DNA from 3 places in the Pseudomonas sp. Z8(2022) genome. Region 2 is predicted to be linked to each of the others. Evidence: predicted binding sites of a transcription regulator. Region 2 holds the regulator's gene; each other region holds the start of a gene.
The links. Region 2 encodes FliA, which starts transcription of late flagellar genes. Its sites were predicted from a motif close to CTAAAGTTTNNNNNNNNNNNGCCGNTAA; they were not measured.
Positions count from the first base shown of each region.

Region 1 (10,216 bases), 2.1 Mb from region 2:
GTTTCAGGACCTGACTCTGCGCCGGGTCGAGACTGATGCTCGCTGCACTGGCATCGAGACCGGCCTGCTGCTGGGCCAGCAGGCGGGTGTGATGGCGGTCGGCGAGCAGCAGCAGGACACGTTTCAGGCCGCAGGCTTGCAAGGCGTCGCGGGCGCATGCGGTCAGTTGCGGCACGTTGGCGAAGCTGCTGGGCTCGGCCAGCAGGCGCGCGCAATGCTGCCGCCAGGTAGTAAGGTCATCACGTTTCGGGGGCGGTGCCGCGATCACGGCTGGTTTCAGGCGCTGGGCGTCCCACGGCCAGATCAGCGCCTGGGCCGGATGCCAGAGCGCAGTGTCGTGAATCAGGCGTGCGCTGCTGACGGCATGCTGGTGTACTTCCTGCTGTAGGTCGCTCAAGGGCACTTGCAGGTAGAGGCCGGTAAGGCGCTGCCAGCGCAGGCAATGCGCAGTCCCCCAGGCATGGTGAGCCGACACCGCGAGGCCGTTGGCCAGCAGCACGCAGTTGCTTGGCTGGGTGAGCCAGTGGCGCAGGGGGGCATCCTCGTCGAGCATCTGTTGCTGATGCAGCGGTTGCTCGTTAACGCGAGCAATATGCAGCGCTTTCACCAGTTTGCGTCGGTCGCTCTCCAGCAGACGATAGCCGCGCACGATCCATTCCGGCAGGCGCCAACGCTCGGCCAGTGCCAGGCACAGCTGAATCAGGCTGATGCCGAGCAGTTCCTTCTCCACTGCAGCCGGTTGCTCTCCCTTGAGCAGCACGCGTTGCTCCCAGGCCTCGAGCAGATGCGGATGGGCGCACAGCAGCGGCCAGATCGGTGCGAGAAACAGCAGACTGCAGCCATGCACTTCGTTCCACAGGCGTGCCAGCCGTGCGCCGAACAGGCCGCGAGCCTGCTGGCTGGCGTGCTGGCTGATCAGCAGAATCTGGCGGAACGCCAGGGGGATTTCGTCTTCCCGCAGCGAGGGTGCCTGGTTGAGCAGCGTTTCGCAGCGGCTCAGGCCCAGTCGCGCCAGGGCCGTATCGATGCTTTCGGCAGGATCGCTGAGGATGTTGCTCGCCTGGTTGGCTTCGCGCAGCACCTGCAGGGCAAAAGACGGGCTCGACTCGATGACCTCGGCAATTTCGCGCCAGGTGCGATGGTTGTCACCCAGAGTACGGCGTATGCGTGCATGTTGCTGCTGCTCGATTGGCAGTGGCAGCTTGCCCAGTTGTTGTACCCAGGCGTCTAGCGTGCGTGGCAGAGACTTGGACGTCGACATATTGGCTCGAGTCGAACTGGCTTTTGACCATAAGTGGCTATAGTCTGGCGTATAAGTTCCGATAAATAGAAGGGTTGTTTTGAGCAACCCGTCCTCTGGGCTCTGCAAGCGTTTTCTTCATGGCAAAAATCATAGGCATCATCGTCGTCCTCGGCAGCGTGTTCGGTGGATTCATGCTTTCGGGTGGGAAACTGATGGCGTTGGTCCATCCCTTCGAAGTTTTGATCATTGGTGGTGCAGCGCTTGGCGCGTTTCTGCAGGCCAATCCGGGCAGCATGTTCATGACCGTGTTCAAGAAGTCCTTGAGCATGTTCGGCAGCCGCTTCACCCATACCTATTACCTCGAAGTGCTCAAGCTGCTTTACGAGATTCTCAACAAGAGTCGTCGCGAGGGCATGATGGCCATCGAGGCCGACGTCGAGGAGCCCGGCGCCAGCCCGATCTTCAGCAAGTACCCGGGGGTACTGAAGGACGCGCGCATGACGGCGTTCATCTGTGACTACCTGCGCATCATGTCCTCCGGCAACATGGCTCCGCACGAGCTGGAAGGGTTGTTCGACATGGAACTGGCCAGTCTCAGGGAGGAACTGGAACACCCAGGGCATTCAGTGGCCAAGGTCGCTGACGGCATGCCGGCCATGGGTATCGTCGCGGCGGTTCTGGGGATCGTCGTTACCATGTCGATCCTGGCTGAAGCGGACAACGCACAGATCGGTGAGAAGGTCGGTACGGCGCTGGTCGGTACCTTCCTCGGTATTCTCGCTTCCTACGGTTTCTTCGGCCCGCTTTCCGGTGCCTTGGAGCATGACGCCAAGGAAGAGCTGAACCTTTACGAGGCAATCAAGGCGACGCTGGTCGCTTCCGCCTCCGGCATGCCGCCGTCCCTGGCTGTCGAGTTCGGGCGCAAGGTGCTGTATCCGGCGCACCGCCCGAGCTTCAGCGAGCTCGAGCAGGCCATGCGCGGCAACTAAGCCATGGAAAATAACCAACCCATCATCGTCAAGCGGGTCAAGAAGACCGCAGGCGGGCACCATGGTGGTGCCTGGAAGATCGCCTTCGCCGACTTCGCCACCGCCATGATGGCGTTCTTCCTGGTGATGTGGCTGATGTCGTCGGCCACGCCGGAACAGAAACGGGCGATTTCCGGTTATTTCCAGGACCCCATCGGTTTCACCGAGAGTGCCAGTCCCTACGCCATCGACCTGGGCGGTACACCGACGCCGGCGCCGGAGCGCACGCTCAATCCGGATGTGACCGATACCCCGGAGAGCCAGCCGGATGAGATAGACGTCAGCACCGATCAGATCGAAACCCTGGCTGACAAGCTGGAGCGGGAACGCCTTGAGCTGCTGCTGCAGGAGCTGCAGAACAAGGTCGAGGAAAACCCCGAACTGCAGCGCTTCAAGGATCAGATTCTGTTCGAGATCACTCAGGATGGCCTGCGCATCCAGATCATGGATGCCGAGAATCGCCCGATGTTTGCCCTCGGCAGCGCCAACCTGCAGCCGTATTTCGAGGACATCCTGCTGGCCATGGCCGACACCATTCGCGCGGTGCCGAACAAGATCAGTGTCAGCGGTCATACCGATGCCAAGCCATTCTCGGGGCAGGGGGAATTCGGCAACTGGGAGCTGTCAGCCAATCGCGCCAATGCCGCTAGGCGGACGCTGGTCGCCGGCGGATACCCCGACGAGCAGGTGGCGCGGGTGGTCGGTTATGCCTCGTCGGCACTGTTCGATCGCGAGGACCCGTTCAATCCGGTCAACCGCCGTATCGATATCGTCGTGCTGACCAAGAAGGCACAGCGTGCGATCGAGGGTGAACAGGGCGCAGAAGGCGAGCCGGTACAGAAACCGGCTCCTGCCGCGCCGTCAGGGGCGCCCGCCGAGGCGCTGCCGGCCGATCAGTTGCGTGAGCGACTGAATATCTTCGAGAGTGGCAGCAGCCCGTTCGAACAGCTGAACAATCAGTAATCGTCCTGCGGCAGGCTGGCGAGTATGTGCCGGTAGCTGGCCATGCGCTGCGGCTGCACGCGGCCGTCTTCCAGGGCTTGCAGCAGGGCGCAGCCCGGTTCGCGGTCGTGCTTGCAGTCACGAAAACGGCAGCGCCCGAGCAGATCGTGGAACTCGATGAAGCCTGCCTCCACGTCGTCGCGACTGACATGGCCCAGGCCGAATTCACGGATACCGGGGGAGTCGATCAACTGGCCGCCGCCGGGGAAGTGGAAGAGCCGGGCGGTGGTGGTGGTGTGCGTACCCTTGCCGGTCAGCTCCGACAGGGCGCCGACGCGGGTATCGACGCCGGGCAGCAGGCCGTTGACCAGGGATGACTTGCCTACTCCGGACTGGCCGACGAATACGCTGACATGGCCGTCCAGGCGCTTCTTCAACTGCTCCATGCCGTCTCCGTGATGGGCCGAGACCTCCAGCAGCGGGTACTCCAGCTGGCGATAGACCTTGAGCAGGGCATCGAGCGCCGCCTGATTCTGTTCGTCGATCAGGTCGGCCTTGTTCAGCAGCAGCAGCGGGCGAATGCCGGCATGCTCGGCCGCGACGAGGTAGCGGTCGATCAAATTGGCGTGTGGTTCGGGCAGGGGGGCGAAGACGATGACGATCTGGTCGACGTTGGCCGCCACCGGCTTGAGCTGGCCGCGCATGTCGGGGCGGCACAGTTCGCTGTGTCTCGGCAGTTGCGCGACGATCACGCCGTCGCCCTGATTGCCCGGGCGCCAGACCACCTGGTCGCCGGTGACCAGCGCCGGCAGGTTGGCGCGCAGGTGGCAGCGAAACACCTGGCCGGCCAGTTCGCCCTGCAAACCCTCGATTTCCACCTGGACGCCAAAATGAGCGATCACCAGGCCGGTCTGCTCCGGGCCCAGGTCGCCGCCTTCCAGTGCCTCCATGGCGCGCGATTCGCGTTTGGCTGCGCGGGCGGCACGTTCGCCCTGAATCTTTTCGATGCGCCAGCTCTGGCGGCGGTTGAGTTGGCGTTTGGCCATGGAGCGTCCGGGGTGGTGGAGTGTTGATCGCGGCGAGTTTAGCATGAGCGCTCGGTGGTCATTCGGCTGCCAGAAACGGGGGCTGCGAATGACGACAGGCGGGAAGGCACCGATGCTGCGCGCGCTCATGGCGCAGGGCCTGGCTGTGGCGCTGGTAGTGGTGCTGGTGTACCTGCTGGCCCTGTTGCACTGGCGCATGTCGCTGTTTTCCGTGGTGCTGCTGCAAGGCGTGCTGGCCGCTGCAATCGGTTGGCGCCTGGGGCTGTCGCGCTGGTGGCTGTGGATCAACCTGGCGTTCCTGCCGGCGCTGTTGCTGGTGCAGCGCGCCGATTTGCCTGCCTGGCTGTTTCTGCTGGGCTTTGTGCTGTTGCTGCTGATCAACTGGAACAGTTTGCGTGAGCGGGTGCCGCTCTATCTGAGCGGGCACAAGGCGCAGCAGCGTCTGCAGCAGTGCCTGAGCGAGCTGGAGCCGCCGCTGCGTTTCGTCGATCTTGGCTGTGGTACGGCGGGCATCCTGCTGCAACTGGCCCGGCAGTTCCCGCGCGGGCAGTTCGTCGGTGTGGAAACGGCGCCCCTGCTTTTCGTTGTCGCCTGGCTGCGTTGCCTGTTTCAGGAAAACTGCAGCATTCGCTATCGAAGTCTGTGGCGGGTCGATCTCAGCCAGTTCGACGTCGTCTACTGCTTCCTCTCTCCGGTGCCGATGCCGCGACTCTGGGCCAAGGCGCAAGCCGAGATGCGTGCCGGTAGCTGGCTGATCAGCAACACCTTCGAGATCCCGGGGGTGCCGGCTGATCGGCTGCTCGAGGTCGACCAGGGGCGGCAGGCGGCTCTGCTGATCTGGCAGATCAAGGGCTCGGATATCCGCTAGAATTGGCGCCTGAGCGAAGGAGCCCTGACCATGCAAAACCCCAACAACCTGATCTGGATCGATCTGGAAATGACCGGCCTGGAGCCGGAGCGCGATGTGATCATCGAGATGGCGACCATCGTCACCGACAGCGATCTGAATGTGCTCGCCGAAGGCCCGGTGATCGCCATTCACCAGAGTGACGAGGCCCTGGCCGGCATGGACGAGTGGAATACCCGCACCCATGGCCAGAGCGGCCTGACCCAGCGTGTGCGCGAGAGCCGCATCGATATGGCAGAGGCCGAAGCGCAGACCATCGCCTTCCTGGAGCAATGGGTGCCGAAGGGCAAGTCGCCGATCTGCGGCAACAGCATCGGTCAGGATCGCCGTTTCCTCTACAAGTACATGCCGGCGCTGGAAGCCTACTTCCACTACCGCTACCTGGACGTCTCGACGCTGAAAATCCTCGCCGGCATGTGGGCGCCGCAGGTCAAGGACAGCTTCCAGAAGACCGCCACGCACCAGGCGCTGGACGACATCCGCGAGTCCATCGCCGAGCTGCGCCACTACCGCGAGCATTTCCTCAAGGTCTGATGAGCACCGCCTGCGCAGCGGGAGTCTCCCGTGATGCGGGCATGATTGGTGGCCGGCAGGCCATCCGGGTTATGGGCGTCACTCGCTCTACAAGGCGTTGTGCCGCCCCAGTGCCCACTCCACATGTTCGCGCACCAGTTCCGATGGATGCTCGCGGCGTGCCTGCAGCGCCTGCAGCACCGGGATGGTCGAAGGTGCATTGCCCAGACCGACCGCCAGATTGCGCAGCCAGCGCTCGTAGCCGGCACGGCGTAGCGGCGAGCCCTCGGTGCGGCTGAGAAACTCCTGCTCCGTCCACATGAACAGCTCGGCCAGGCCGCTATTGTCCAGGCCGTGACGTGGCTGGAAGTCGCTCTGTTCGGTGGGGCGGGCGAAACGATTCCACGGGCAGACGATCTGGCAGTCGTCGCAGCCGAACACCCGGTTGCCGATGGGCGCGCGCAGTTCTATCGGAATGGAGCCTTTCAGCTCGATGGTCAGGTAGGAGATGCAGCGCCGCGCATCCAGCTGGTAAGGGCCGACGAAGGCGGCGGTGGGGCAGATATCCATGCAGGCTCTGCAGCGTCCGCAGTGCTCGCTGCCATGGGGCGCGTCGACCGGCAGCGGCAGGTCGACGAACAGCTCGCCAAGAAAGAAATAGCTGCCGGCCTTGCGATTGAGCACCAGGGTGTTCTTGCCGATCCAGCCCAGGCCGGCCTTTTCGGCGATGGCCTTTTCCAGCACCGGTGCGCTGTCGACGAAGGCGCGATAGCCGAACGGGCCGATCTTCTGCTGGATGCGTTCTGCCAGTTGTTGCAGGCGTTTGCGGATCAGCTTGTGGTAGTCGCGGCCCAGGGCGTAGCGCGACACGTAGGCCTGCTCAGGCTCGCCCAGGCGTTGGGCCATCTGCGTATCGCCAGGCCAATAGTCCATGCGCAGCGACACCACGCGCAATGTGCCGGGTACCAACTCCTGCGGGCGCGAGCGCTTGTCGCCGTGGGCGGCCATATAGTCCATCTCGCCCTGGTAACCTGCCGCCAGCCAGCGCTTGAGGTGCGCTTCGTGCTCGCTCAGCTCGACATCGGTGATGCCGACCTGCTGGAAACCCAGCTCGCCCCCCCAGTCCTTGATGGACAGGGCCAGAGCGTCGAGGTCGAGGGTTTGTTCGGACATGGGTCGGGCGCAGACGGTGGAGGTGCGTATAATTCTGCCAGACATCCGTCGCGAGCGAGCCATGCATTCACTTTCCTCTTCTTTGCCCTTGAGCCTGCACAGCGCCGAACAGGTGCGCGCTCTGGACGCGCAACTGATCGCCGCCGGCACGCCGGGTTTTGAGCTGATGCAGCGTGCCGCTCATGCCGCCTGGCGCGCGCTGCGCCGGCGCTGGCCTGAGGCTGGCGAAATCACCGTGCTGGCCGGACGCGGCAACAATGCCGGCGATGGCTATCTGGTCGCGGCTCTGGCGCGGCGCGCTGGTTGGCGTGTCCAGGTCCTGGCGGTCGGCGATCCCGCTGCGCTGGTCGGCGACGCCGCCCAGGCCTGTGCCGAGGCCAGGGCGTCGGGGGTGGATATTCAGCCCTGGAGCGAGTGTGCGCCGTTGGCCGGTGTGCTGGTCGACGCCCTGCTCGGTACGGGTCTCACCGGTGCCGTGCGTGAGCCCTATGCCCAGGCGATCCGCATGCTCAATCAGAGTGGCCTGCCGGTGCTGGCCGTGGACATCCCCTCAGGCTTGCAGGCCGACACCGGCGCACGCCTGGGCGTGGCGGTGCGCGCCGATCTGACCGTGACCTTCATCGCGCTCAAGGTCGGCCTGCTGACGGGCGTTGGTCCGGAGTTGTGCGGCGAGTTGCAGTTCGATGACCTGCAGGGTGATGCGCAGCTGCTGGCAAGCGCTCCCAGCGTGGCGCAACGCCTCGATCCCGCCAATCTGCCGCGCCTGGCGGCGCGTTCGCCAGTGGCGCACAAGGGGCAGTTCGGTCATCTGCTGGTGGTCGGCGGCGATCTGGGCATGGGCGGCGCTGCGTTGCTCAGTGCTGACAGCGCTTTGCGCGCCGGTGCCGGTCTGGTTTCGCTGGCGACGCGTGCCGAGCATGTCACGGCGGCGCTGGTGCGGCGGCCGGAGGTCATGTGCACGGCGGTGTCATCGGCAAACCAGTTGCTGGCACTGGTCGAGCGCGCCGATGTCTGCGTGGTCGGGCCGGGCATGGGGCAGGACGCCTGGGGGCGCAGTCTGCTGTCTGGTGTATCGGGCGTCGAGCAGCCCCAGGTCTGGGACGCCGATGCGCTGAATCTGCTCGCGGCCGGTCAGGTCGCTGCGCCGCGCCTGGGGGTGCTGACACCGCATCCGGGCGAGGCGGCGCGCCTGCTGGGGATCGACACGGCGCTGTTGCAGGCTGACCGGCCTGCGGCGGCGCGAGCCCTGGCACAGCGTTATGGTCTGGTGATTGTGCTCAAGGGAGCCGGCAGTCTGATCGCGGCGCCGGATGGGCGTATGGCCCTGTGCAGTCGTGGTCATCCGGCAATGGCTGGTGCAGGTCTGGGGGATGTGCTGGCCGGCCTGATCGGCGCGCTGCTGGCGCAGGGCATGGCGCCCTACGATGCCGCATGCCTGGCGGTCTGGTTGCATGCGCGGGCCGGGGAAACACTTGCCCTGCACGGCCGTGGGCTGGCTGCCGGTGATCTGCCCGGCACCATTCGTCAGTTACTGGAGGAGTTCTGTCCTTGCGTGAAGTGAAGCTCGAGGCGGCCGACGAGGCTGCGATGCTGGCGTTGGGTGCGTCGATCGCCGAGGTCAGTGGTGGTGTGGGCACCATCTATCTGCACGGTGATCTGGGCGCCGGCAAGACCACTCTGTCACGCGGCATCCTGCGTGGTCTGGGGCATGCCGGTGCGGTCAAGAGTCCGACCTTCACCCTGGTCGAGCCCTACGAGATTGGCGATGTGCGAGCCTTCCATTTCGACCTGTACCGCCTGGTCGATCCCGAGGAGCTGGAGTTTCTCGGCATCCGCGACTACTTCGAAGGCAACGCTCTGTGTCTGATCGAATGGCCGCAGCGCGGCGCGGGCGTTTTGCCAAAGCCTGACCTGGACATTACCATTAGCCCCCAAGCGGGCGGCCGTTCGCTGTTGCTGCAGGGGCATGGGGCTCGAGGGGAGGCCTGGTGCAAGGCCCTGAGCGGCAAGCAATGAACAAGAAACGATGGGGTTGGTTATGCGCATAGGCGCGCTGGTTACCGCTGTGGGGGTATTGTTGGCGGCCCTGGCTGCCGAGGTGCTGGCTGCCTCCGATGTGCGCGGCGTGCGTCTGTGGCGTGCGCCTGACAATACCCGCCTGGTCTTCGACCTGTCCGGCCCGGTACAGCACAGTGTGTTCACTCTGGCAGCTCCCGATCGCATCGTCATCGATGTTAGCGGCGCCAAGCTGGCCACCAGCCTCGATCAGCTTTCCCTCGCCAATACCCCCATCACCGGCGTGCGTTCGGCTCAGCGCAGTGCCGATGATCTGCGTGTGGTCATCGACCTGTCGGCGCCGGTTTCACCGAAGAGTTTTACCCTGGCCCCCAATCAGCAGTACGGCCATCGCCTGGTGGTTGACCTGTTCGATCAGGGCGGTGCGCCGCCTGCCACTCAGGCGCCCAGTGCTTCCGCCAGTGCGCCACCGGTGCCGGTCACACCGACCCAGCCTTCGCCCAAACTGACGCCCGTGCCCAACGGCAAGCGCGATATCATCGTCGCCATCGATGCCGGCCATGGTGGCGAGGACCCGGGCGCGCTCTCGCCGGTCAAGGGGCAATACGAGAAGCACGTGACTCTGGCCATCGCCAAGGAACTGCAGCGGCAGATCAACGCCGAGAAGGGCTTCCGTGGCGAGCTGGTGCGTACCGGCGACTACTTCATTCCGCTGCGCAAGCGCACCGAAATTGCGCGCAAGAAGGGCGCGGATCTGTTCGTTTCCATTCATGCCGATGCCGCGCCGCGCTCTGCGGCATTCGGGGCTTCGGTCTATGCCCTGTCCGAACGCGGTGCAACTTCCGAGACAGCCCGCTGGCTGGCTGATGCCGAGAACCAGTCGGACCTGATCGGTGGTGCCGGCAACGTCAGCCTCGACGACAAGGACAAGATGCTCGCCGGCGTGCTGCTGGATCTGTCGATGACCGCTTCGCTGTCCTCCAGCCTCAATGTGGGGCAGAAGGTGCTGTCGAACATGGGCAACATCACTCCGCTGCACAAGCGCCGTGTCGAGCAGGCGGGCTTCATGGTGCTGAAGTCTCCGGATATTCCCTCGATCCTGGTGGAAACCGGCTTTATCTCCAATCCCAACGAGGCGAAGAAGCTGCATACCGCCAGCCATCAGCAGGCCCTGGCCCGCTCGATTACTACCGGGGTCAAGCAGTTCTTCCACGAAAACCCGCCGCCCGGCACCTACGTGGCCTGGTTGCGTGACGAAGGCAAGATCGTCGCCGGCCCGCGCGAGCACGTGGTGGCACGCGGTGAAAGTCTGGCGCTCATCGCTCAGCGCTATCAGATCAGCCTGGCT
Region 1 is NZ_CP107549.1:3,808,994-3,819,209, reverse strand. Features, by position in the region: gene OEG79_RS18200 (HDOD domain-containing protein) at 1-1,261, opposite strand, end outside; gene motA (flagellar motor stator protein MotA) at 1,381-2,232, shown strand; gene motB (flagellar motor protein MotB) at 2,236-3,234, shown strand; gene rsgA (small ribosomal subunit biogenesis GTPase RsgA) at 3,228-4,259, opposite strand; gene OEG79_RS18180 (class I SAM-dependent methyltransferase) at 4,372-5,127, shown strand; gene orn (oligoribonuclease) at 5,158-5,700, shown strand; gene queG (tRNA epoxyqueuosine(34) reductase QueG) at 5,788-6,852, opposite strand; gene OEG79_RS18165 (NAD(P)H-hydrate dehydratase) at 6,914-8,413, shown strand; gene tsaE (tRNA (adenosine(37)-N6)-threonylcarbamoyltransferase complex ATPase subunit type 1 TsaE) at 8,401-8,868, shown strand; gene OEG79_RS18155 (N-acetylmuramoyl-L-alanine amidase) at 8,891-10,216, shown strand, end outside.
Region 1: the regulator FliA is predicted to act here: its motif matches at 1,299-1,326, upstream of motA (flagellar motor stator protein MotA).

Region 2 (10,216 bases):
CACCAGACATCCCGGGCGTGCCTTGCAGCATCTTGCCCAGCGGCTTGATTACCACTTCTTCCTGCCCGACCAATTGATCGACGACAAAGCCGATGCGTTGGCTGCCAACGGTGAGGATCACCACATGGCCTTCACCCTGCCCCTCCTGGAATGCCTGCGGCACCAGCCAGCGCTTGAGGTAGAACAGCGGCAACGCCTTGTCGCGCACGATCACTACTTCCTGACCATCGACGACGTTGGTACGCGACAGGTCGAGGTGAAAGATCTCGTTGACGTTGACCAGCGGGAAGGCGAAGGCCTGATTCTCCAGCATCACCATCAGCGTCGGCATGATCGCCAGAGTCAGCGGCACCTTGATGACGATCTTCGAACCCTGGCCCTTCTGCGAGAACACGTTGACCGTGCCGTTGAGCTGGGAAATCTTGGTCTTGACTACGTCCATGCCGACGCCACGGCCAGACACGTCGGAAATCTCGGTCTTGGTCGAGAAGCCCGGGGCAAAGATCAGGTTGTAGCACTCGAACTCGTTGAGGCGGTCAGCCGCATCCTTGTCCAGCAGGCCTTTCTCCACGGCCTTGGCACGCAGCACATCGGCGTCCATGCCCTTGCCGTCGTCGCTGATGGTCAGCAGGATGTGGTCGCCTTCCTGCTCGGCCGACAGCACCACACGACCGGCACGGGCCTTGCCGGCCTTCTCGCGCTCTTCCGGGGTTTCCACGCCATGGTCGACGGCGTTGCGCACCAGGTGCACCAGCGGATCGGCCAGCGCCTCGACCAGGTTCTTGTCGAGGTCGGTTTCCTCACCCACCAGCTCGAGGTTGATTTCCTTCTTCAGGTTGCGCGCCAGGTCGCGCACCAGACGTGGGAAGCGGCCGAAGACCTTCTTGATCGGCTGCATGCGCGTCTTCATCACCGAGGTCTGCAGGTCGGCCGTCACCACGTCGAGGTTCGACACGGCCTTGGCCATGGCCTCGTCGCCGCTGTTGAGGCCCAGGCGAACCAGGCGGTTACGCACCAGCACCAGCTCGCCGACCATGTTCATGATCTCGTCGAGGCGTGCTGTATCGACCCGTACGGTGGTTTCTGCCTCACTTGCCGCAGGTGCCTTGTCGGCAGCCGGGGCCGGAGCGGCAGGACGGGAAGCAGCTGGCTCGGCCTTGGTCTTGGCCGCAGCAGGCTTGGCAGCCGGCGCAGCGGCCTTGGGCGTGACAACAGGATCTACCGCGGCTGCCGGCGCCGGCTCGCTAGGCGGCACGAACTTGCCCTTGCCGTGCAGCTGATCGAGCAGCGACTCGAACTCGTCGTCGGTGATTTCATCGCTGGCCGCTGCCGGCGTTGCCGCCGGGGCGGCTGGTGCAGCGGCTTCGGCCGCGCCCGAGAACTGGCCCTTGCCATGCAGCTGATCGAGCAGGGCTTCGAACTCATCGTCGGTGATTTCATCGCTGGCTGGTGCAGCCGCCGCAGGCGAAGCCGAAGCGGCAGCCACAGGCGCCTCGACCGTGCCGGTGAACTGCCCCTTGCCATGCAGCTGATCGAGCAGCGACTCGAACTCGTCGTCGGTAATTTCGTCGCTAGCGGTGTTGCCTTGCGCGCTCGCTTCGGCAGACGGCGCCTCACCCAGCGCGTCGAGCAGTTGTTCGAATTCGCTGTCGGTGATGTCGCCAGAGGAAACAGGTGCAGCAGCGGCCACAGGTTCCGGCTCGGGCTCCGGTGCGGTCTGCTGCACGGGTGCGGCAGGCGCTTCGCTGCCACCCGGTTCGGCCAGGCGAGACAGCGCGGCCAGCAGTTCGGGCGAGGCAGGGGTCGGCTCGCGGCGCTCACGCACCTCGCCGAACATCCCGTTCACAGCATCAAGAGCCTCGAGCACCACATCCATCAGTTCCGAATCGACGCGACGCTCACCCTTGCGCAGGATGTCGAAGACGTTTTCGGCGATATGGCAGCACTCCACCAGCTCGTTGAGCTGGAGGAAGCCTGCACCACCCTTGACGGTATGGAAACCGCGAAAGATGGCGTTGAGCAGGTTCATGTCGTCCGGTCGGCTTTCCAGCTCGACCAACTGTTCGGACAACTGTTCGAGAATCTCGCCGGCCTCTACCAGGAAATCCTGGAGAATCTCTTCATCGGCGCCGAAGCTCATATTGTGTGCTCCTTAGAACCCTAGACTGGACAGCAGGTCGTCGACATCGTCCTGACTGGAGGCGACGTCATCACGCTTATCGGCATGAATCTGCGGACCTTCACCCCGCGACGGCTCTTTTAATTTTTCCTGCTCTTTGCGCAACACTTCGTGGTCGTGCTGAATACCGGCAAAACGATCGACCTGACTCGCCATCAACATCAGCTTGAGCAGGTTGCTTTCCACTTCGGTCACCAACTGGGTGACTCGCTTGATCACCTGACCGGTGAGGTCCTGGTAGTCCTGTGCCAGCAGAATGTCGTTTAGATAACCTGAGAGCTTGGCGCCATCCCGTTCGCTACGGGCCAGGAACAGCTCGACTCGCTTGGCAAGCTCACGGAAGCCATCGGCGTCAATTTCGCGGCGCATGAAACGACCCCACTCGACGCTCAGACTCTGCGCCTCGTCGCTCATGTCGTTGACCAGCGGCGCGCTCTGCTCGACCAGATCCATGGTGCGATTGGCGGCCCTCTCGGTCATGGTCACGACATAGTTCAGGCGCTCGGTCGCGTCGGCGATCTGCGAAAGTTCCTGAGCATGGGGCATGCGCGCGTCAAGCTGAAAGTTGACGATGGCGTTGTGCAACTCACGGGTCAGCTTGCCGACTTCGTGATACAGCCCGCGGTCGCGGACCTTGTTGAGCTCGTTGATCAGTTGCACCGCGGCGCCGAAGTTACCTTGTTCGAGACTGTCGACCAGATCGCGGGCGTTGCTTTTCAGGGTCGACTCAAGGTCACCCATCGTAGAGTCATCGTGTTCCATAGCACCCTCGCGGCCGGCATCAGCCGTTAACCCGCTCGAAGATCTTCTCGATCTTTTCCTTCAGCACCTGAGCGGTGAAGGGTTTGACCACGTAGCCATTCACGCCGGCCTGGGCCGCCTCAATGATCTGATCGCGCTTGGCTTCGGCGGTCACCATCAGCACCGGCAGGTGCTTGAGGCGCTCATCGGCACGCACGGCACGCAGCAGGTCGATACCGGTCATGCCGGGCATGTTCCAGTCGGTCACCAGAAAGTCGAAGCTGCCGCTTTGCAGCATCGGCAAAGCCGAGGTGCCGTCGTCGGCTTCCGCGGTGTTGGTGAAACCCAAGTCCCGCAAGAGGTTCTTGATGATCCGTCGCATCGTCGAGAAATCGTCAACGATGAGGATTTTCATGTTCTTGTCCAAGTCGACCTCCGTACAGTCCCAAACGTATTGCGCTTGCAACTACGTCCTTTAATCGTGAAACCGTTTCTGCCTGCGAGTACGCCGCTTCAATTGGCGCGCCATTCACTCAGCCGCGAGCGCAAACGCGCCGCGCACTGGCTGTGCAACTGGCTCACGCGCGACTCGCTAACCCCCAGCACTTCACCGATTTCCTTCAAGTTCAGTTCTTCATCGTAATACAGCGCCAGCACCAGACGTTCGCGCTCCGGCAAGCCGGCGATGGCATCGGCCAAGGCCGCCTGGAAGCGTTCGTCTTCGAGGTCCCGCGAAGGTTCGAGGTGGGTGTGCGTGGCGTCTTCGTGCAGCCCGCCATGCTCGCCGTCCTGTAACAGGTCGTCGAAACTGAACAGGCGGCTGCCCAAAGTGTCGCCAAGAATGCCGTAGTAATCTTCCAGACTCAATTGGAGTTCGGCCGCAACCTCGTGATCTTTAGCGTCGCGTCCTGTTCTTGCTTCGACGGCACGAATGGCGTCGCTCACCATACGGCTGTTGCGGTGCACCGAACGCGGCGCCCAATCCCCCTTGCGCACCTCGTCGAGCATGGAGCCACGGATACGAATACCGGCGAATGTCTCGAAACTGGCACCCTTGCCGGCGTCGTATTTGCGCGAGGCTTCGAGCAGGCCGATCATGCCGGCCTGGATCAGATCATCGACCTGCACGCTGGCAGGCAGGCGCGCCAGCAGGTGGTAGGCGATGCGCTTGACCAACGGAGCGTAACGCTCGATCAGCTGATGCTGGGAGTCCTGCGCCTGAGCCTTGTTATACATACGAAGTCCAGAGGCTGCTGTCATACGGCCGAGTCTGCAGTCGGTTGCTGTACCAGACGCTCGACGAAAAACTCCAGATGGCCGCGGGGATTGGCCGGCAGCGGCCAGGTGTCAACTTTCTGAGCTATCGCCTTGAACGCCAGCGCGCATTTGGATCGCGGGAAGGCTTCATAGACTGCGCGCTGCTTCTGCACGGCCTTGCGCACGCACTCATCGTAGGGCACGGCACCGACGTACTGCAGGGCGACATCGAGGAAGCGATCGGTCACTTTGGTCAGCTTAGCAAAGAGATTGCGCCCTTCCTGCGGGCTGTGGGCCATGTTGGCCAGGACGCGGAAGCGGCTGATGCCGTGGTCACGATTGAGCAGTTTGATCAACGCATAGGCATCGGTGATCGAAGTGGGCTCATCGCACACCACCACAAGGATTTCCTGCGCGGCGCGCACGAAACTGACCACTGCATCGCCGATGCCGGCGGCGGTATCGATCACCAGCACATCGAGGTTTTCACTGATATCGCTGAAAGCCTGAATCAGACCGGCATGCTGCATCGGCGTGAGGCTGACCATGCTCTGCGTGCCGGATGCGGCCGGCACGATGCGAATGCCACCCGGTCCCTGCAGCAGGACATCGCGCAGATCGCATTCACCTGCAATGACATCGGCCAGCGTGCGCTTGGGCGTCAACCCCAGCAACACGTCGACATTGGCCAGCCCCAGGTCGGCATCCATCAACATCACCCGACGACCGAGATCGGCCAGGGCCATGGACAGATTCACCGACACATTGGTCTTGCCGACGCCACCCTTGCCGCCGGTCACCGCGATCACCTGTACGGGATGCATACCCATGTTTTCTTTACACCTTGTCTAACTTCGACTTGGCCATCAGGCCGTTCACTCCCGCGCCATATGCGCCAGAGGGTGCAACATTCTCGCCGCTTCAACCGGCTCGCTGCGCCGGGCTGTGGTAGAGGCCGGCGAACATCTGCGCCATGGCATCCTCACTCGGCTCCTCGGCAGCCTGCAGGCCTACCGCACGGCTGACCAGCTGATGACTGCGCGGTACCTGCAGATCGTCAGGAATCCGCGGGCCGTCCGTCACATAGGCTACCGGCAGTTGATGGCCTATAGCCAGACCCAAAACCTCGCCCAGGCTCGCGGCTTCATCCAGTTTCGTCAGTATGCAGCCTGCGAGGCCGCAGCGCTTGTAACTATGGTAGGCCGCCTTGAGCACTTGACTCTGACTTGTTGCAGCCAGAACCAGATAATTTTTCGCCTTGATGCGTGCCGAGGCGAGGCTTTCCAGTTGCAGACGCAGGGCCGGATCATTGCCCGGCAGCCCGGCAGTATCGATCAGCACCACGCGCTTCTTGGCCAGCGGCGCCAGGGCCTGCAGCAGAGACTGACCCGGATCGATCTGCGTCACCGATACACCAAGGATACGCCCCAAAGTCTTGAGTTGCTCCTGTGCGCCAATACGGAAGCTGTCCATACTCACCAGAGCGACCTGTTGCGCCCCGTACTTAAGCACATAGCGCGCGGCCAGCTTGGCCAGCGTGGTGGTCTTGCCCATGCCGGCCGGACCGACCAGAGCAATTACCCCACCCTCTTCCAGAGGCTCGACCTTGGGCGTCTTGATCGCGTGAGCCAGGTGCGCCAGAAGCATGCGCCAGGCCTGACGTGGCTCGGCCACACCGGCGACCTTGCCCAGCAATGCCTGCGACAGCTCGGCGGATAGCCCCATGCGCTGCAGACGGCGCCACAGATTGGCCTGCTGCGGACGGCGATTCTGCAACTGTCCCCAGGCGATGGAGCCCAGCTGCACCTCGATCAGCTCGCGCAGACCATGCAGTTCGAAGCGCATGGCATCCAGCGCGCGCGGGTCGACCGCCGGCGCGGCCGACGCTGCGACCTCGACCGGGCGCTGCGGCTTGACTGGCGTTACCGGGAGCTCGGGCGCCAGCAGCGATTCATTGGCGAACAGCTGACGGTCCTTGCCGGCGTCCTGTTCGGAGCGGGTGGCCAGCTCTGCCTGGGCGCTGACGATGCGCGCCTGAGTCTTGCGCAGTTCGGCCTCAAGCGCCGGGTTCGGGCGGACCGGCGTCGGCGCCTGGTAATCCAGGGCGGCAGTCAGCTCGACGCCACCGGCGACACGGCGGTTGCCGATGATCGAGGCGTCAGCGCCCAGTTCGTCACGCACCAGTTTCATGGCGGTCCGCATATCGGCGGCGAAGAAACGTTTGACCTGCATGACCCTCTACCTCAGTTCTGGCCGACCGTAGCGACTATGGTGACCTGCTTGTTGTCCGGAATTTCCTGGTACGCCAGCACGTGCATGCTGGGTACCGCCAGCCGCGCGAAGCGCGACAGCATCGCCCGAACCGGCCCGGCCACCAGCAGAATCACCGGCTTGCCGAGCATTTCCTGGCGCTGCGCCGCTTCCACCAGGGATCGCTGCAGCTTCTCGGCCATGCCCGGTTCGAGGAGGATGCCATCCTCGCTACCCTGACCGGCCTTCTGCAGACTGTTCAGCAAAATCTGTTCCAACCTTGGCTCAAGCGTGATGACAGGCAGCTCCGGCTCTAGTCCCACAATGCTTTGCACGATTGCACGGGCCAGCGACACGCGAACGGCAGCGACCATAGCGGCGGGATCTTGACTCTTGGGCGCGACGTTGGCGATGGCCTCGGCGATGGTGCGGATATCCCGTACCGGCACCTGTTCCTGCAGCAATGCCTGCAGCACCTTGAGCAGGGTCGACAGCGAAACCAGCCCGGGTACCAGCTCTTCGGCCAGCTTCGGCGAGCTCTTGGCCAGCAACTGCATGAGCTGCTGCACTTCCTCGTGCCCCAGCAGCTCATGGGCATGCTTGTGCAGGATCTGGTTGAGATGAGTGGCGACCACGGTACTGGCGTCGACCACGGTGTAACCGAGCGATTGCGCCTGGTCACGCTGAGTCGGGTCGATCCACACCGCCTCCAGCCCAAACGCCGGATCCTTGGCGGCGATGCCGTTGAGCGGGCCGAATACCTGCCCGGGATTGATCGCCAACTCACGGTCGGGGTAGACCTCGGCCTCGGCGACGCTGACGCCCATCAGCGTCAGGCGATAGGCATTGGGCGCCAGGTCGAGGTTGTCGCGGATATGCACCGATGGCATGAGAAAGCCCATTTCCTGCGACAGCTTTTTGCGCACGCCCTTGATCCGCGCCAGCAACTGGCCACCCTGGTTGCGATCGACCAGCGGAATCAACCGATAGCCCACTTCCAGGCCGACCATGTCGACCGGAGTGACGTCATCCCAACCCAGCTCCTTGACCTCCTGCGCCTTCTGCGCCGGAATCAGTTCCTGCTGACGCTGCACTTCCTGCTGCTCCACCTCTTGAGCCCTGCGCTTCTTGTTAGCGATCCAATAGGCGCCACCAGCAGCGATCAGGCCCAGGCCGATGAAGGATATATGCGGCATACCCGGCACCAGCCCCATGACGATCAGGATGAGCGCCGCTACGGCCAGAGCACGCGGCGAAGCGAACATCTGCCGGTTGACCTGCTGGCCCATGTCCTCGGAGCTGGATACGCGGGTAACCATGATGGCTGCGGCGGTGGACAGCAGCAGCGAAGGAATCTGCGCGACCAGGCCATCACCGATCACCAACAGCGCGTAGATCTTGCTCGCATCGGCAAAGCTCAGGCCATGCTGCAGCATGCCGATGGCCATGCCGCCGATCAGGGTGACGAACATGATCAGCAGACCAGCGATGGCATCGCCACGAACGAATTTGCTGGCACCGTCCATCGAACCGTAGAAGTCGGCCTCCTGGGCAACCTCCGCACGACGCTTCTTGGCCTCGGCCTGATCGATCAAACCGGCGTTCAGGTCTGCGTCGATGGCCATCTGCTTGCCGGGCATGGCGTCGAGGGTGAAACGCGCGCTGACTTCGGAAATCCGTCCGGCACCCTTGGTGACGACCACGAAGTTGATGATAACCAGGATGGCGAAGACCACCACACCGACCACGTAGTTACCGCCGATCACCACCTCACCGAAGGCCTGGATTACCTTGCCCGCGGCGTGCGGGCCTTCCTGGCCGTGCAGCAGCACGACGCGAGTTGAGGCGACGTTGAGCGCCAGGCGCAACAGGGTGGCCACCAGCAGGATGGTGGGGAATACGGCGAAGTCCAGCGGGCGTAGCGCGTAGACGGCGACCAGCAGCACGACGATGGACAAGGCGATGTTGAACGTGAACAGGGTGTCGAGCAGCAGCGGCGGCACCGGCAGCGTGACCATGCCCAGCAGCGCCAGCAACAGCAGCGGGATACCCAGGCTGCCCTGGCGCAGCCCGGCCAGGTTGCCACGAGCGTCCCCGATGATTTGCGAGCGGTTGATATTGAATGCCACGTGACGACCCCAGCCAATTCAATCTTTTGACGCTGACATGCGCCTTGCAAGGGTTATGGCAAGAAGCGTTCCAGAAACGCGGGAGTGGACGAAAACAGCATTACGAGGGTTATGAGTCGCGACGCAAATCCGGCGGAATCGGCAGATCGGGCAACGGCCCCGGCCGCTTGCCCTTGCCGGCACGGTACTGACGTAGCTGGTAGACGTAGGCCAACACCTGCGCCACGGCGAGATACAGACCGGCGGGGATTTCCTGGTCCAGCTCGGTGGAGTAGTACACGGCCCGCGCCAGCGCCGGCGATTCCAGCACCATCACCTGATGCTCCTGGGCGATCTCGCGGATCTTCAACGCCAGGAAGTCGCCGCCCTTGGCCAGCAGCAGCGGCGCGCCGCCCTTCTCGGGGTCGTACTTGAGCGCCACGGCGAAGTGCGTCGGGTTGGTGATCACCACATCGGCCTCCGGCACGGCCTGCATCATGCGCCGCTCGGCCATCTCCCGTTGCAACTGACGAATACGCCCCTTGACCTCCGGCTTGCCCTCGGTGTCCTTGTACTCGTCGCGCACTTCCTGCTTGGTCATCTTCAACTTGTTCTTGTGGCTCCACAGCTGGAACGGCACGTCCACCGCCGCGATCAGGATCAACCCGCACGACAGCCACAGCGCGCTCCAGCCCACCACCTGCAAGCTATGCAGGATGGCGGGTTCGACCGGCTCGTTGGCAATGGCCAGCAAATCGTCCTGATCCACCGAAAGCACCAGAAGCGCCACCGCGAGAATGACCAGAAACTTGGCCAGCGCCTTGATCAGCTCGACCAGGGCCTGAACCGAGAACATGCGCTTGAGACCTGCCAGCGGGTTCATTCGGCTGGCCTTGGGCTGCAGCGCTTCAGCCGAGAACAGCCAGCCGCCCAGGGCAATCGGGCCGGCGATGGAGGCGATCAGCAAGGCGATCAGGAACGGCTGTACCGCCAGCAACGCTTCCTTGCCCGAGGCCAGCAGGTGAAGCGCCATGCTGCGCTCGCTCATCAGCACCTCACGCGGCAAGCTGAAATTGCCGCGCATGATTTCCATCAGCACATTGCCCATATAGGCGCCGAAGATAATCAGGGCCACGGTGCCGGTGAGGGTCACCGCCAGGGTGTTGAGCTCCTTGGACCGGGCGATCTGGCCTTTCTTGCGCGACTCTTCAAGTCGCTTGCTTGTGGGTTCCTCGCTCTTGTCGGCGCCGCTCTCGCTCTCAGCCATGCTCGCCTCTCATCGCGTCAACGCGAATTCGCCCAGTTGCTGCAGGGCTTCGCTGGCCAGCGCCTGAAACAGGCTGCCGAAATCGGAAAGGCCCACCCAGAAGATCACCAGACCGAGGGCCAGGGTCAGGGGAAAGCCGATGCTGAAGATGTTGAGCTGCGGCGCGGCGCGGGTCATCACGCCGAAGGACAGGTTGATCACCAGCAGTGCGGTCACCATTGGCAGAGTCAGCAACAGACCGGCGCCGATCACCCAGCTCAGTTTGCCGGCCAGCGTCCAGTAATGATTGACCATCAGCCCCTGCCCCGAGGGCAAGGCGACAAAACTTTCGGCCAGAATTTCCAGCGCCACCAGATGGCCGTTGATGGCCAGGAACAGCAAGGTCACCAGCATCAGCATGAACTGACCAAGCAC
Region 2 is NZ_CP107549.1:1,688,243-1,698,458, reverse strand. Features, by position in the region: gene OEG79_RS08065 (chemotaxis protein CheA) at 1-2,140, opposite strand, end outside; gene OEG79_RS08060 (protein phosphatase CheZ) at 2,153-2,941, opposite strand; gene OEG79_RS08055 (chemotaxis response regulator CheY) at 2,961-3,335, opposite strand; gene fliA (RNA polymerase sigma factor FliA) at 3,434-4,180, opposite strand; gene fleN (flagellar synthesis regulator FleN) at 4,177-5,007, opposite strand; gene flhF (flagellar biosynthesis protein FlhF) at 5,099-6,409, opposite strand; gene flhA (flagellar biosynthesis protein FlhA) at 6,421-8,544, opposite strand; gene flhB (flagellar biosynthesis protein FlhB) at 8,666-9,802, opposite strand; gene fliR (flagellar biosynthetic protein FliR) at 9,812-10,216, opposite strand, start outside.

Region 3 (10,216 bases), 490 kb from region 2:
GCAAAGCTCAGCAACCGCCGACCACGGACCAGCGCATCCGTCAGGAGCGTTATGACCTGGGTCTGGACATGGCCTGGGAAGTGGATCTGTTCGGCCGCATCCAGCGCCAGCTGGAAGCCAGCGAAGCGCGCATCGAAGTGGCCGAGGCGGATTACTACCAGCTACAGGTCAGCCTGATTGCCGAACTGGTCGATGCCTACGGCACCCTGCGCGGCGCGCAATTGCGCGAAAGCATCGCCCGCGAGAACCTGAAGAATCAGCAGGACTCGCGCGCCATCACCGAGCAGTTGCGTGATGCCGGTGTCGGCACCGAGCTCGATGTACTGCGCGCCGATGCCCGTCTCGCGGCCACCGAAGCCAGCCTGCCACAACTGCAGGCGCAGCAGGTACGGGCGCAGAACCGCATCGCCACCCTGCTCGGCCAGCGGCCGGAGCAGTTGCAGGTGGACCTGGCGCCACGGCCCTTGCCGGTGATCGCCAAGGCGCTGCCGATCGGCAACCCGGCGGAACTGCTGCGTCGCCGTCCGGATATCCAGGCAGCCGAGAGGCAACTGGCGGCAGCGACGGCAGACGTAGGTGTGGCGACCGCAGACCTGTTCCCGCGCGTCAGCCTCTCCGGTTTTCTCGGTTTCACCGCTGGTCGTGGCTCGCAGCTGGGCGCCTCGGCGGCACGCGCCTGGGGTGTGGCACCGAGCATCAGCTGGGCAGCCTTCGATCTGGGTAGCGTGCGCGCCCGTCTGCGCGGCGCCGAAGCCGAGGCCGACGGTGCCCTGGCGCAGTACGAGCAGCAGGTGCTGCTGGCACTGGAGGAATCTGAAAACGCCTTCAGCGACTACGCCAAACGTCAGCAGCGTCTGGTTTCCCTGGTGCGCCAGGCCGAAGCCAGCCGCGCGGCTGCCGAGCAGGCGGCGATTCGCTATCGCGAAGGCACGGTGGACTTTCTCGTGCTGCTGGACGCCGAACGCGAGCGTCTGGCTGCGGAGGATGCCCAGGCTTCGGCCGAAGTCGAGCTGTACAGCGGCATCGTCGCGATCTACAAGGCGCTCGGTGGTGGTTGGCAGCCACAGGCCTGAACCTGCTCTCCCCTGGTCGGTAGCCCTGCCGACCGCCCTTGGCCCTGGGGTCGACACCCTGGGGCTTTTTTATACCTGCCCATCGCATACCACCTGGTTACGCCCCCGGCTCTTGGCCTGGTACAGGGCTGCATCGGCGCGTTGCAGTAGGACTTGCGCAGCGCCAGCAGTTTCGCCCTGCATTACCGCTACCCCTACGCTGATACTGATATGGCCCAGAGGCGATGCAGCGTGCGCCAGTTCCAGCCCAGCCACGGTGCTCACCAGCTTCTCGGCCATGCTCCGTGCGCCAGGCAGCCCCGTGGCTGGTGCGAGAAATACGAACTCCTCGCCGCCGTAACGCGCCGCCAGGTCGGTGGAACGGCTGATGGTTGACTTCAGGATGTTCGCCACCTGCTGCAGGCAGGCGTCGCCGGCCGGGTGGCCATAATGGTCGTTGTAGGCCTTGAACCAGTCGACATCCACCACAGCCAGGGCCAGGGGCTCGCCGAGACGCTGGGCACGTTTCCACTCCCTGGCCAGCACCTCATCGAAATGCCGACGGTTGGCCAGTCCGGTCAGGGCATCGGTCAGGCTGAGAACTTCCAGGCGGCTGTTGAGCACCTGCAGCTCTGCGGTCCGGGCCGCGACACGGTCCTCGAGGTCACGCTCGGAGCGTTGCAGGGTTTCCACCAGCTGCGTCTGGGTTTGCAGCAGACAGGCCTGGGCCTGGAGTTTTTCCTGACGCATGACGTTGATGCGATCGGCCAGGGCGAAGGCCAGCAGCAGCATCTCCAGTGACGAGCCGATCTGCAGGCCGTCTTCGGTGAATGCGTTGGTCGGCAAGATGCCCAGGGCTCGCAGGGTGGTGGTGGCACCGCCGAGAATCAGCAGGCCAAAGGCTGCGAGGAAGAAGTAGGCACTGCGTTGACGCTTGAAGGCACAGACCAGACCCACCCCCATCATTATCAGCGCCGTGAGCAGATTGACCACGATGGCCATACGTGAGACCTGCGGCAGGATGTTGGCATAGATCAGTGGTGAAACCAGATATATGGCCACCAGCGCCAACAACCAGCGGTCGGTTCGCGGCAGTAGGTGTGAGGTCTGCAACATGCGGCGCATAAACAGCAGCATCCCGCTCAGCGCGAGCGATGCGCCCGAGTAGTACGCCACGTTGGAGTTGAGCGGCAGGCCGAACAATGTCCAGTCCGGCGCCATGCCGTTCTTGACCGTCAGTGCGCAGACGGCACACAGCACAAAGATCACGTAGAGCAGGTAGAGGCGGTCACGCAGCGCAATGAACAGCATCAGGTTGAACAGCATCATCGCCACGGCAATGCCCATGTAGCCGGCACGTGCCATGTAGTCCTCGCGCTCGTAGGCATGAAACGCCTCCACCGACCAGAGTTTCAGTGGTACCAGCAGGCCGATGCTCGATTCGACCCGAACGTAGATCACCTGGCGCGAGTGGGCCGGCAGGTGCAGCGGGAAGACGAAGTTGCGGTTGCTGTACGCCTTGGCGCTCTGCGGCCGGTCCGCCCCGGTGAACCAGCTGTGATGACCACCCTGCCCGTCCGGCACGAAGGCATCGACAAAGGAAATGCGTGGATTGTCCACCACCAACAAACGGCTCACTGGCTGCTCGCCGGAGTTGCCGATATCCAGACGAAACCAGTAGGCCGAGCGGGTAAAACCCAGGGCGAAGGAGGCACTGTCGGCCTGCTCGAAGTGAAATCGCCCGGCGAACCCGGGGGAACTGACATCCGCCAGTGTCAGCGTCCGCGAAGGATCTTCCAGCAAACCGACATGGGTGGTCAGGGCCAGTGGCCACTGGTTCTCGCCTGCAGCGTCGAGCAGCCGAGCACCAGCCCAGGCCGGCATGGCCGATACCGACAGACTGAACAGCAGACAGAGGATGAACCAGAAGCGGCTACGGGCTTTCATGGGGGTATCGACCGGCAGCAGATGGCGCCAGCTCGCGGATGATCACGGGACGCGGAGTCTACAGGACAGCCATACATGATGCCGAAAAGCCATGAATTGCTGGCAATTCGGTCTGACGTGCACCGTCCTCGGCTTGGGCAGGAACGCTATCCCAGTGGAAACCGCCCCGCCAGATAACAGAACGCAGCAGCCTATTGGCGCAGCGCACACTAGACTGCGCTGCAGACCTTCAAGGAGACATTCATGACAACGGATCAGATCAGCGCCTTTTGTCTCGCCTTGCCTGGCGCTCGCGAAGACATCAAATGGGGGAGCAATCGGGTGTTTTCGGTGGCAGGCAACAAGATGTTCGCCATTCTCCACTTCGTCGGCGAGGATCTGGCCTTCAAGGTCGATGACGACCTGTTCCTCGGCTATGTCGACCGCCCGGGCATTCGCCCTGCACCCTATCTGGCCCGCGCACACTGGATCAGCATGAGCAGCCGACAACTGCCTCTGGGCGACGACGAACTGCGCCAGTTGCTGACTCGCTCGCATCAGCTGGTAGTGCGCAGGCTGCCGAAACGCCTGCAGCCGGGGCTGCTGCTATAGCGGGGTGGTCATCTCCAGGTGAATGATCCGTCGCTGCTGCAGGCTGACTGGAGGCTCGAAGACCTGACGATAGTGTTCCCTGGCCAGGCGGCGGATCAGACCGCTGCGTTGTGCCTGCGGCAACAGTTCCTGCAGTAACCGGTGCAGCTCCGGGCGCGCCGGTGAAACGTAGAGAATGTGATCCTGTGCGTAGCTGAATACCAGGTTGCGCTCCACTTCCAGGCCGGGATGCTGGCTCCACTCACTCGCCATCTCGTGGGCGCCGCGAGGCAGATAGTCGATCGGCCGCGTCTGCGAGGCCACCATGCGGTAGAGCCGTTTCCAGTCCCCGTCGACAGTCGTCACTGGCAGGCCGTTCATTTCCCAGATGGTCCGATCCGCCCAGGCCGAGCCCATGCCTGCCACCAGCTGCAGACGGCGAAAGTCCTCCAGCCCCCGCACCGAGTCATACAACGCCTGCCTCCCCTTGGGAATGAAGAGGATGCGCTGGTTGACCAGATTGTCGGTCATATCCACCCGAACCGGCAGAAACCGGCGCTCACGCTCTGCTGTAGGCCCCAGGATCAGTGCACTGACGTCCCCACGCTGCAACATGAGCTCCAGGCGCGTCATCGGCAGATTGCCAAGCTCCTGCACGACGACCCGATGTTCCCCCAAGGCAAGAGCCTGCTCGAGCAGCAGGCGGGAATAGGCTACTGACTCGGGCGTGCCGCCCAGGGCCAGGTGCACCACGGCAGAAGCATGCGCGGAAACGGAAAGCCAGCCCAACAGGACGAGGCCAAAGATTCGGACACAGGCCGCAAGGCGCTGTCCCGCGCCGGCTGCCCTGCTTTTTTTCATTGTTATTGTCGTTGGCATACTGCTCTCGCCAGGCTGACGGAGTCCCTCCCCTGCGGACTCCGGACTCCAAAAATAGTCGTTTACCTCGGGTAAATGCCAGTGCCTCCGCAGCCTGTCCTGCTACGCCGTCAGTGACAGGATGTAGTGCGCTACATACCTGCCGTCGAGTAGCAGCAGATCGATCCAGAACGCCTGATGAGCCGCGACGATCAGCCAGAAAATCGCCTGATAGGACGCCTTGCGCGTCTTGTGGCGGAAGGTCTGCTGGGCAATCAGCGCGCCTGGCCATCCCCCGGCCAGCTCTACCAGGTGCAAGGTGTTTTCGGGCGTACGACGACTTCCAGTCTGGGCGCTGCGCTTGTCCAGCCAGTACTGGGCAAAGCTCAGCAGACTGGCCAGCAGATAAAGCGGCAACAGCCACCAGAACCCCTTGCCGAACAGTTGCAAGGCACCGAGCAACGGCAATGCGCACAGCAGCGCGAATATCACGGCCTTGCTGGAGAAATTCCGGATGGATCCTTGCGCTACTGCCTTTTGCGCAGGCCTGGCAGGAGGCCTTCGTGCGGCCGGAGCAGCCTTTTCCGGACGCCTTGATTCTCGCCGGATCGCCTGGCGATCGAGACTCAGCGCGCCCGCCAGACGCATATGCTCGGCGCGCGGCCGGCCGCGAGGATCACGCCCTTGGATGAACAGCACCTCGTCACCGAGTTGCGGCCGGCGATCACCGCGCATCACGGAGATATGTGCAAAAACCTCGGCTCCACCGTCCTGCGGCTGGATGAAACCGAAGCCCTTGTCGTCATCCCAGCTTTTCAGGCGCCCCTTGCGCTCGGTATCGATCACGGCTGCGCAGTGCTCCAGTCGATCAGGTGCAATTGCCAGGTGGCGAGAATCAGCAGACCAAAAGCGATTCGGTACCAGGCGAACACTGCGTAGCTGTGATTGGTGATGAATCTGAGCAAAGCACGCACGGTGATCATCGCGACGATGAAGGTGCTGATGAAACCGACGGCGAAAAACGGCAAATCGCTCATCTGCAGAATGTCGCGGTACTTGATCAGCGAATAGACCGTGGCCGCCACCATGGTCGGCATGGCCAGGAAGAAGGAGAACTCGGTAGCGGCCTTGCGCGACAGACCGAATACCAGGCCACCGATAATGGTGGCGCCCGAGCGCGAAGTGCCGGGAATCAGCGCAAGACACTGGGCGAAGCCTACCTTCAGCGCCAGCTTCCAGTTCATCTCGTCCACCGTTTCGGCCCTGATCGCATGATTACGCTTCTCGGCCCAAAGCATGACGCCACCACCGATGATCAGTGCCATGGCAACGGTAATGGGATTGAACAGCCAGTGTTCGATCAGATCGGCGAAGGCCAGACCGAAGATGACTGCCGGAATGAATGCCAGCAGCAGATTGAAGGTGAAATGCTGGGCCTTCGGATCATTGGGCAAGCCCATTACCACGCCGAGCACTTTCGCGCGAAATTCCCAGATGACGGCCAGGATGGCGCCAAGCTGGATGATGATCTTGAATGCGGTTGCCTTTTCCCCCTCGAAGCCCAGCAGGTCACCGACCACGATCAGATGCCCGGTACTGGAAATGGGCAAGAACTCGGTCAGGCCTTCCACCGTGCCCAGAATCAGGGCCTGAAAGGCCATCCAGATATCCATCAAATCCCCCAAAGCGCGGCGACTCACCTACGCGTAAAACTGAAACGTGAACATAGGCCCGGCCGTGGGACACAAACCCACCGCGGAGGTTCCTCGCGTGGGGCTGGGCAAGTGCTTGTTCAGGTTCTGCGCCCAGCTGCCGAAATGCTATCAGACAACTAGAGTGAATAACGCCTCAATGTGACAGTATTGGCTCGCGCATCCTGGAGGCGCTCGGTTGTCGATAATTACAACATCCTGGTATTCGTCCATGAATAGCTTACGCAGTCTTCCCATCAGCCGCCGCCTGTGGCTGATTCTGGCCCTGGCCATCCTGACGCTGATCCTGCAAGGCACCTACATGCTGCGCCAGATCCATGCCGACCTCTACCTCAGCAAATCGGAGAAGACCGAGCATGTGGTGCAGAGTGCGGCAGGTATCCTCAAATACTTCCATGATCTGGAAAGCGCCGGCACCCTGAGCCGCGAAGACGCGCAGAAACAGGCGATGGAAGCGATACGCGGCCTGCGCTACGACGGTCAGGAGTACTTCTGGATCAACGACCAGACCCCCGTCATGCTCATGCATCCGATGAACGTCAAGCTTGAGGGACAGAATCTCTCGGGGTTCAAGGACCCGGATGGCAAGGCGCTGTTCAACGAGATGGTCGCCATCACCCGCAGCAAGGGCGCCGGCCAGGTCGATTACCGCTGGCCGAAGCCGGGTGCCAGCGATCCCGTACCGAAGATTTCCTACGTCGAGCTGTTCCAGCCCTGGGGCTGGATCATCGGTTCCGGCGTCTATGTCGATGACGTGCAGGAGGAATTCAGGGCCCAGGCGATCAAAGCCATGAGCATCGGCCTGTTGATCGCCCTCCTCCTTACCGCACTGGTGGTGCTGATCACCCGCAGCATCGTGCAGCCGCTACAGGCCGCCGTGGACGCCATGGCCAACATCGCCAGCGGCGAAGGCGACCTGACCCGCAACCTGGACGCCCACGGCCGCGATGAACTCACCTCGCTGGCCAAGCATTTCAACGCCTTTACCGAGAAGTTGCGCCACGTCATCCGGCAGATGCTCGATTCGGCCGGCTCGCTGGATCAGGCCGCGCGGACACTCGGCGACATTTCCAGTGAAGCGCAACGCCACAGCCAGCAACAGGCGCAACAGATGGAATTGGTGGCTACCGCTGTCAATGAGGTGACCTACGGCGTCCAGGACGTGGCGAAGAACGCCGAGCACGCTTCCAGCGAAATGCATTCGGCTGAGGATCAGGCCAGTCAGGGCCAGCAGAATATCGAAGCAAGCCTGCGCCAGATCGACCAGCTCTCGGGCACCATCGACAAGGCCGTAGAGGTCATCCAGTCGCTGGCCAGCGAAAGCACGCAGATCGGCAGCGTGCTGGAAGTGATACGCTCCATCGCCGAGCAGACCAACCTGCTCGCACTCAACGCAGCCATCGAAGCGGCGCGCGCTGGCGAACAGGGCCGGGGGTTTGCCGTGGTTGCGGACGAGGTGCGGCTTCTGGCCCAGCGTACACAGCAGTCCACTGCCGAAATCCAGAGCATGATCGAGCGCCTGCAGGGCAACTCCGAGGCGGCCGTCAAAGTCATCCACGAAAGTAGCCGCGCCTCTCAACTGACCGTGGAGCAAGCCAGCCAGGCCGGCGAAAGCCTCGCCCAGATCGCCCAGTCGCTGCGTAACCTGACCGGGCTCAACGCGTCTATCGCCAGCGCCACCCTGGAACAGTCGCACGTGGTGGAAGACATCAATCAGAACGTTACGCAGACCGCAGTGCTGGCTCATAACACCGCCGAGGCTGCCGAACAGTCGAGCGCGGCCAGTCAGCATCTGAAACAGTTGGCCGACCAACTCAATCGTCTGCTCGGGCAGTTCCGCGTATGAGGCACGCATGAGCAGCATGCAGCATCAGGAGGTCGATTTCAGTCGGCCACAGAACCAGGACCTGATCTGGGACCTGGACAGCATGGCCCGGCGGGAGCTGGCTGAACGCTTCATCAAGCTGTTCGAGAACCGTCTGTGCGTTTACTCCGAATCGGTGGGGCAGCTGTACACCAACTACAGCCTGCACTTCCCCACCGACCTCGGACGCAAGATGGTGGTGCTGCCCAACCCCTACGCTTTCCACGACACCCTGCACGGCATCGACAGCCAGGCTATTCGCAAGACCGGTCTGTGCGTGTTGCCGGGCAAGGTGCAGGGCAAACCCGGTCTGCTGCTCAGCACCCAGATCAAGGACGGCGGGCCGGCCCCGAAGACGATGCCATTCAAACCGGCTCTGGCGCAGATCATCAGCAACCAGAAGAAGATCGGTGATCTGTTCCTTCCCGTACTGATGAAGGGCGATCTGCGCGAGTTCGACCAACAGATGCCCTACATCCACCTGCATCGCCTGCAACTGGCGCGCCTGGAGCGCTTGTCGAGCTTCGAGCGTGAGGACATCCAGCAGACCATTACCCGCAAGTTGCTGATGCTCTACCGGCAGGCCGACAGCCTGGTGTGCTGAACCGGCGACATCAGTACAATCGCCAGCCCCTTTCTCTTTGAGGACGCCGCATGTCCTGGCTCGAACTCATTGCTGCCGGGCTCGGCATCATCGCGGTCTGGCTGACCGTCAGGCAGAATCCCTGGTGCTGGCCCATCGGGCTGGTCATGGTGCTGCTTTACGCCTGGCTGTTCTACGACTGGCGCCTGTACTCCAACCTGCTCCTGCAACTGCTGTTCGCCGCCCTGCAACTCTACGGCTGGTGGCAGTGGACCCGCGGCGGCGAACGTCACGACGGGCGCAAGGTCAGCAGACTGGGATTCCTTTCGCTTGCTGCCGGCCTGCTGACAGGGGCTCTCGGCGCCTGGCTGCTCGGCTACCTGATGGTCACCTATACCGACGCCAGCTCACCCTGGCTGGACTCGGCACTGACGGCCTTCAGTCTCGTCGCGCAATTGTGGATGGCGCAGAAACGCCTGCAATGCTGGGCACTGTGGGTAATCGTGGACCTCTGCTACGTAGCCTTCTTTCTGTATAGCGAGCTGTTGCTCACCGCCGCGCTCTACGCAGCCTTCACTGCCCTGGCTGTCAGCGGCTGGCTGAGCTGGCGCCGCGACTCTGCCTTGCAGACTGCACCATGAAAGTACTGGTACTGACCGGGCCGGAATCCAGCGGCAAGAGCTGGCTGGCGGGGGAAATACAGGCGCACTTCGGCGGCGTGGTGGTAGGCGAATACGTCCGCCACTTCATCGACACGCAGCAGCGGGATACCTGCTACGCCGATATTGCCGAAATCGCCCGCGGCCAACTGGCCTGGGAGGACACCGCTCGGGCTGTCAGACCTTCGCTACTGATTCTCGACACGCACCTGCTGAGCAACATGCTGTGGAGCCGGTGCCTGTTTGACGATTGCCCGGACTGGCTGGAGAACGAGCTGCTTGCACGTCACTATGACCAGCACCTGCTGCTCGATCCCGCTGGAGTGCCCTGGGTCGAGGATGGCCAGCGCTGCCAACCGCAGCTGAGTGAGCGCCAGGTGTTTCATCGCGCCTGCCGGGACTGGCTGCTGCTGCACCGCCAGCCGTTCAGCGAGTTGTCCGGCAGTTGGAGCGAACGGCGCCAGGCGGCGCTGGAGCAGGTGGCGGCGCTACTCGGATCATCTGATCAGCACGCTGGCCCAGGCCACTAACAGGCTCAGACAGACCGCCGCCGTCAGAGGCGTGCGCAGCGCCGGGTACCATTGCGGCGCCAGCCCGACGCGCACTGCATGCATATCGGCCAGATACAGGCCGATGAAGGCAAACAGGAAGATCGGCAGCGACAGGCTCACGGGCAGCCCGCCGGCCAGCGCAGCCCAACCCAGCAACGGGGGAATCACCGAAAGCCCCAGCTGCAACTGGGCATGCTCGTCGGTCTCTTCCGCGCGCATCGCCAGGCCCCAGTGAATGGCCCCCATGAAGGCCAGGATCACGGCCGAGAAATCCAGCAGTGCATCAAGCACGAAAGGTCGCCAGCCCAAGGGGATCACCCAGATACCCAGGGCGCCACCGACGAATGGCAACAGCCCGGCGTACCCCAGCAACATGGCCAGCTTCGGCGGCTTCGCGGCGTCGAACGGGTGCATGCAGAT
Region 3 is NZ_CP107549.1:2,180,009-2,190,224, reverse strand. Features, by position in the region: gene OEG79_RS10390 (efflux transporter outer membrane subunit) at 1-1,073, shown strand, start outside; gene OEG79_RS10385 (diguanylate cyclase) at 1,143-2,999, opposite strand; gene OEG79_RS10380 (MmcQ/YjbR family DNA-binding protein) at 3,243-3,590, shown strand; gene OEG79_RS10375 (hypothetical protein) at 3,585-4,358, opposite strand; gene OEG79_RS10370 (cold shock and DUF1294 domain-containing protein) at 4,551-5,273, opposite strand; gene OEG79_RS10365 (undecaprenyl-diphosphate phosphatase) at 5,270-6,100, opposite strand; gene OEG79_RS10360 (methyl-accepting chemotaxis protein) at 6,351-7,985, shown strand; gene OEG79_RS10355 (hypothetical protein) at 7,993-8,607, shown strand; gene pnuC (nicotinamide riboside transporter PnuC) at 8,658-9,227, shown strand; gene OEG79_RS10345 (AAA family ATPase) at 9,224-9,775, shown strand; gene OEG79_RS10340 (DUF3429 domain-containing protein) at 9,743-10,210, opposite strand.
Region 3: the regulator FliA is predicted to act here: its motif matches at 6,219-6,246, upstream of OEG79_RS10360 (methyl-accepting chemotaxis protein).